DNA from 2 places in the Mesorhizobium sp. ES1-3 genome. Region 2 is predicted to be linked to the other one. Evidence: predicted binding sites of a transcription regulator. Region 2 holds the regulator's gene; the other holds the start of a gene.
What was found. Region 2 encodes LexA, which represses DNA repair genes until DNA is damaged. Its sites were predicted from a motif close to TGTTCNNNNTGTGTTCNG; they were not measured.
Positions count from the first base shown of each region.

Region 1: a site for LexA is predicted at 1,318-1,335, ahead of recA (recombinase RecA). Genes of this name have one in related genera too.

Region 1 covers NZ_JAIUGW010000009.1:109,541-112,957, forward strand. The annotation lists gene LB536_RS14890 (pseudouridine-5'-phosphate glycosidase) at 1-89, opposite strand, end outside; gene LB536_RS14895 (carbohydrate kinase family protein) at 147-1,091, opposite strand; gene recA (recombinase RecA) at 1,393-2,493, shown strand; gene alaS (alanine--tRNA ligase) at 2,766-3,417, shown strand, end outside.
Region 2 covers NZ_JAIUGW010000002.1:321,084-324,500, forward strand. The annotation lists gene LB536_RS04590 (ComEC/Rec2 family competence protein) at 1-1,009, shown strand, start outside; gene lexA (transcriptional repressor LexA) at 1,003-1,746, opposite strand; gene LB536_RS04600 (GntR family transcriptional regulator) at 2,157-2,930, opposite strand; gene LB536_RS04605 (ABC transporter substrate-binding protein) at 3,084-3,417, shown strand, end outside.

The sequences.
Region 1 (3,417 bases), on a different contig from region 2:
TCGAGCGCCACCACCGCACGCCCGGCCGCCAGGGCCTGCGCCACCGGTGCGTGGATATCGATGAAAGGGCGGGCGGTTTCTGGCGTCATCTCTGATCTCCAATCCGGAGTGCGGCGCATCCCCTGCGCTCTATGAATTTGCCGGTCTCATGCCACTTCCCTGGCATCCGGCACAAGGGCCAGCGCCTCCGCGAAGCTCGCCGCGGTGAATTCGGGCACGGCGTTGGCGCTTTCGATGGCCAACGTTGCCGCCGCGACGCCTTCGCGCAGGGCCTGGCGCAACGGCAGGCCGCGCAGCAGTGCCGCGACCGTCGCGCCCGCCAGCGCGTCGCCGGCGCCGGTGACATCGGCGACCTTTCTGGGAGCAGGCGGCACGATCGAAAAGGCGCCTGTCTCATCGAAACCCAGCACGGGGCCACTGCCTGCCGTGATCACGCCGCTGGCAAGGCCGCTGCATCGCAAGCCGTCGATCATTTCCCGCTCGGCGGCACTTGCATTGACGTCGGCCAGTACAACGGCCTCCCGTCGGTTCATGAAGAGCTGAGCCAGCCCGCCGAGCACCGGTATCAGCCGCGTCACCTTGGCCGGCGAAATCGCGATGGCGAAAACCGGTTTGCCGGCGGCGAGCGACAGCAACCCCTCCAGCGCGGCCGACGGCAGGTTGGCGTCGCACAGGATGGCATCGGCGGCGGCCACTTCCTGGCGTATCTTGGAACGCCGGATCTGCTTGGGAAAGGCCAGGTCGTACAATGCCATATCGGCAAAGCCGACGATCAATTCGCCTTCGCGATCGATCAGTGCCGTATAGCTCGGCGTGGTACGGTCGAGGAACACCGCCGACAAATCGACGATGCCTGCCTCGGCGATGGCCCGTGAAACCGTATCGGCTGACGCGTCGCCGCCGCGCACCGAGAGCAGCGATGCGGAGAGGCCGCGCCGCACCATGCTGCGCAACGCATTGAAGACGCCACCGCCGACATCCTCGCGCATCGTGCCGGGATTGGAGGCGGCCGGCACATAGGGGCCGGATACCTGGCCACGCCGGTCGATATGGGCGCCGCCCACGGCCAGTATCTCTAGGGATTCCACCATGGCGGCGATATGACCTTTGTTGTTGCAGACGCACAAGCGCTACAATGCGCGACAGAGCTTCGCATGCAGGACGGCGATTCGGCCGGGCGATAGGATCGAGCCGTCTGGCCCAATGCGGAGCTTGTTCCTGCCGGGCGGAGCCCTCTCCTGCCCGGGGTTGCGAGACAAAAAAAGAACAAATTGGGATATCGCTTGTTTTTCAGTTGGTTGTCACCCCTTGCCAAATGAGAACAAAAAAGGTACAAAATGGCAGGGATTACGGATTGTCCGGCCTTCATTGACGACCAAGGGGTGATGTATCATGGCTCAGAATTCTTTGCGGCTGGTAGAGGATAAGGCAGTGGACAAATCAAAGGCTCTGGATGCGGCGCTGTCGCAAATCGAGCGGGCTTTCGGCAAGGGCTCGATCATGCGGCTCGGCGCCAACGAGCAGGTCGTCGAGATCGAAACGGTGCCGACCGGCTCGCTCGGCCTCGACATCGCGCTCGGCGTCGGCGGCCTGCCGCGCGGCCGCATCATCGAAATCTACGGGCCGGAAAGCTCGGGCAAGACGACGCTGGCCCTGCACACCGTGGCCGAAGCCCAGAAGAAGGGCGGCATCTGCGCCTTCGTCGACGCCGAGCACGCGCTCGATCCGGTCTACGCTCGCAAGCTCGGCGTCGATCTTGAAAACCTGCTGATCTCGCAGCCCGACACCGGCGAGCAGGCGCTGGAGATTTGCGACACGCTGGTCCGTTCCGGCGCCATCGACGTGCTGGTGGTCGATTCGGTGGCGGCGCTGACGCCGCGTGCCGAAATCGAGGGCGAGATGGGCGATTCGCTGCCCGGCCTGCAGGCCCGCCTGATGAGCCAGGCGCTGCGCAAGCTGACCGCCTCGATCTCGCGCTCCAACACCATGGTCATCTTCATCAACCAGATCCGCATGAAGATCGGCGTCATGTTCGGTTCGCCTGAGACGACGACCGGCGGCAACGCGCTGAAATTCTACGCCTCGGTGCGCCTCGACATCCGCCGCATCGGCTCGGTCAAGGATCGCGACGAGGTGGTCGGCAACCAGACCCGCGTCAAGGTGGTCAAGAACAAGCTGGCGCCGCCCTTCAAGGTGGTCGAGTTCGACATCATGTATGGCGAGGGTGTCTCCAAGACCGGCGAACTGGTCGATCTCGGCGTCAAGGCCGGCGTGGTCGAGAAGTCGGGCGCCTGGTTCTCCTACAATTCGCAGCGTCTCGGCCAGGGCCGCGAAAACGCCAAACTGTTCCTGCGCGACAATCCCGACACCGCGCGCGAGATCGAACTGGCGCTCAGGCAGAATGCCGGGTTGATCGCCGAAAAATTCCTTGAAAATGGTGGCTCTGAAGGCAATGGCGACGACGGTTTCGAGGACGAAGCCGGCGCGATGTAGGGTAACGGCCAGAGTTTGGCCATAAAACCAGCCTAACATCTGATGCTTAAGTAACAGAGTTCTGTAGTATCGCGTTCCAAACCGCCGGCCTTCGCGCCGGCGGTTTTCGTTTGCGCGTCCGCGCAAATGCCGGTGCAAGGCGCGAATTGGCCCAATTCCGTGTTTCTGGACAGGGTCAAGAGCTACGGCTAAAAGGCCAACTCCATCTTCTAGAAAACACAGAGCCATCTCCCGCCGGTCCGGCCGGCGGCTCTCTCGAAAAGGCAGTATCCATGAGTGGCGTGAACGAGATCCGGTCGACCTTTCTCGACTATTTCCGCAAGGAGGGCCACGAGGTCGTGGCCTCGAGCCCGCTCGTGCCACGCAATGATCCGACATTGATGTTCACCAATGCCGGCATGGTGCAGTTCAAGAATGTCTTCACCGGTTTGGAGAAGCGGCCCTATTCGCGTGCCACCACCGCCCAGAAAAGCGTTCGCGCCGGCGGCAAGCACAACGACCTCGACAATGTCGGCTATACCGCGCGCCACCTGACCTTCTTTGAGATGCTCGGCAATTTCTCCTTCGGCGATTATTTCAAGGAGCGCGCCATCGAACTTGCCTGGAACCTCATCACCAGGGAATTCGGGCTGAAGAAGGACAAGCTGCTGGTCACCGTCTACCACACGGACGATGAGGCGGCCGGCTTCTGGAAGAAGATCGCTGGTTTCTCCGACGATCGCATCATCCGCATCCCGACCTCGGATAATTTCTGGGCGATGGGCGACACCGGACCCTGCGGCCCATGCTCGGAGATATTCATCGACCGTGGCGAGCACATCTGGGGCGGCCCTCCCGGCAGTCCGGAGGAGGATGGCGACCGGTTCCTCGAATTCTGGAACCTGGTGTTCATGCAGTATGAGCAGGTGACGAAGGAGGAGCGGG
Region 2 (3,417 bases):
CCTGACGCGAAAATTCCTGCTGGCGACAGGTGGATTGGCCATGACGTCCATCATCGCCGGCAGCGCAACGGCGCTGTTTGCCATCTGGCATTTCCAGCGGGTGTCGCCGCTCAGCCTGTTCGCCAATCTGGCCGTCATGCCGATCGTATCGGTCGTGATGTTCCTGGCTGTCGCCAGCGCGTTGCTGATGCCGTTCGGGTTGGATTGGCCGGCTCTCTACCTCATGGGCAAGGGCCTGACGGCGATGATCGCCGTATCGGCGTGGATATCGGAGCGCTCTCCGATCGATGGGGTCGGGCTGATCTCGCAGCAATCCGTGCTGCTGGTCACCGTCGCGCTGGTCATCGCGACGGTGGCGACGACCTGGTTGCGGCTCGCCGCGCTGCCATTCGCGCTTGCCGGCCTTTTGACTGTGTCGCACACACATACGCCCGATGTGCTGATCTCGGAAGACGCGCGGCTGGTCGCCCTGCCGATCGGCAATGGCGAACTGGCCGTCAACCGGGAACGTCCGAACGAATTCGCAGCCGACAACTGGAAACGCGCTCTGATCTCCGAAACAATCGTCAAACCGGAAATGTTCGACAAGATGGACGGGCAATTCGATATCGCTAGTCCCACCGACCTGCCGCGGGGATCGCCGTTCTATTGCCGCGAAGGCCTGTGTCTTGCCAGGCACCCCTCCGGTGCGATCATCGCCTATGTCGAGGATCGCAAGAGCACCTGGAAGGCCTGCGCCTTCGCCGACCTGATCGTCGTCAATGACGCGACCGCCTATGACGCCTGCCACGATCCGCTGGTTCTCGTGGTCACCAAACGACAGCTCGCCCGCAAGGGAAGTGCCGCCGTCTACTTCGATCCCCAGTCGGCCACGAGCCCGGCTGCGATCGAATTCGCCGTCGACGGACCATACCGCCCCTGGCACGAGCAGCGAAAATTCTCACGCGAGGCGAGAGGGCTGCTGCCCTATAAAAAGTCCGACAAGCTCGATGGCAAGCCGGCTCAGTAGCGCCTGATCAGCCCGACAAGCTTGCCCTGCACCTTGACCCGATCCGGTCCGAAGATGCGCGTTTCGTAGGCTGGATTGGCGGCTTCGAGCGCGATCGAGGCGCCCTTGCGGCGGAACCGCTTCAGCGTTGCTTCCTCCTCATCGACCAGCGCCACGATGATTTCGCCCGGACTTGCCGTGTCGGCATTGCGGATGATGACCGTATCGCCGTCGAAGATACCGGCCTCGATCATCGAGTCGCCTTTGACTTCCAGCGCATAGTGTTCGCCGCCCATGATCATGTCCGGCGGCACCGAAATCGAATGCGTCTGGTGCTGGATGGCATCGATCGGCACACCGGCGGCGATACGGCCCATGACCGGGATGGACACGGCTGAAACCGCATCGTCGTCGTTACCGGCTGCGGGCAGGCGCGACGGCGCGGCCGCCGGCCTGATCTGGCGACCGAGACCGCCTTGGCCAAGGCTGCCCTGGATGACGCTTGGCGAGAACTTCTTCGCCGCATTGAGGCCCGGCGCGATCGAGTCCGGCAGCCGCAGCACTTCCAGCGCGCGCGCCCGGTTGGGCAGCCGGCGAATGAAGCCGCGTTCCTCCAGCGCCGTGATCAGGCGATGGATCCCCGACTTGGAGGCAAGATCGAGCGCTTCCTTCATCTCGTCGAAGGAGGGCGGTATCCCGCTTTCCTTGAGCCGTTCGTGGATGAACATCAGCAGTTCATGTTGCTTGCGTGTCAGCATGGCGGCCCCCAAGGCAGTGAACGAAAGGTCTGAACCAGAATCGAAAAACAAACCCAGAACAAACACTATCTGTTCCAGTTGTGTTCCGCAACCGTTTAAAGTTTAATGAATTTGTTAAGACGTCTGAAGTTTTTTGCCCGCGACAGCGGACGGCAATCGACCCTTTCCGCCGTCGGCAAGCACATTGAAATCGTTTTGGTTAATGGGCTGTGGCCCATCCTCCGCCCAGGCTTGGCATCAGTCTTTTGGAGGGCTTTCCCGGGGGTGGATCGTAAAAATTGTGGATCCATCATTCGCGGAACGAAACGAAATCAAAACGCCAACGATCGTAGCTTCGGGCAGCGATCGATCCAGGCGTCCGGCCGGCCCCGATCAAGTGCGTGCGAACAGGCGTTGCGGAAGCGCTGAAGTCATCCGGAACCCGCTTTCAAGCTGCCGGCGCGGGCAGCGTATTCGGTCGCGCCACTGTCTTCGCTGTGGACATAGACATGCAGGGTGTAGCCGATATGCGCAGTCATCAGCGCCTTGGCCCGCTCGACGTCACGATCGAGTGCCGCTTCCATGATCGCGGTATGGTGTTCGATCGCAATCGCTTCACGCAGTGCCTCCATAGCCTCTTCATAGCCATCCTTGAGGCCAGCCGCGGCCCGCAATGTCGGCGCCAGACCAAGAAAGCGATGATGCCGGCGCAGCTGATCCGAGATTGTCGAGCGGAAACGCAGCAGCCAATCGCATGTGGCGGCGCTCAGCAGCGCCGCATGGAAAGCCTCGTGGTTCTCGTCCCATTTGTCGACGGCCGCATCCGAGGGATCGTCGACCGCGGTCTTGCAGCGGGAGAGCCGGTAGTGGGCGGTGACGACAGCATCCTCCCACTCCTTGCTGCCTTTCTCCATCGATTCGAGGAATAGGGGGATCTCGACCACCATCCTGGCGCGCGCCAGGTCCTCCAGTTCGGCCCGCGATACCGGAGCCACGGTAAAGCCGCGATTGCTGATGGCGGTGACAAGGCGTTCGGCCTCGAGCCGCGACAAGGCTTCTCGCAACGGCGTCCAGCCGACGCCATAGGTACCGCGCAGCGCACTCAGCTTGAGCGGGGAGCCGGGCATGAGGCGCGTGGTCAGGATATCGCGCCGCAACAGCTGATAGGCTGCCTCCGTCTTTGTGGAGCTGGTTTGATCCTGCATCGCGGTCCATCCGTCGTCTGGCAGAGAAAAATTATATATGATGTCGGAGCATGGCAAGAATTATATATAATATTTGACACGGGCCGGCGGACTGACCATGATCGCCGCAGTAGCCGCGCTCCAAGCGGCGCTGATCAAATCTGGGAGGAAATGATGTTGAAGTCGAAATCCGCTTGGTTGTCGGGTTTGTTCCTGGCCGGCGCATTGATGGTGAGCGCGGGTACTGCCGCTGCCGATCAGATACGCATCGGCATTGCCAATTTCGGCGAGCATCCGCAGCTCAACGCCGCTATAGCCGGCTTCAAGAAGGCGCTGACGGATAATGGCTTCGTCGAGGGCAAGGACGTCGTCTATACGGAGAGCCATACGAATTTCGATGCATCGCTGGTGCCGCAGATGATCGCCAAGCTGCAGGCGGAGCAGCCCAAGCTGATCTACACCATCACCACGCCGGTCTCGCAGATCGCCAAGAAGGCGCTCGCGGGCT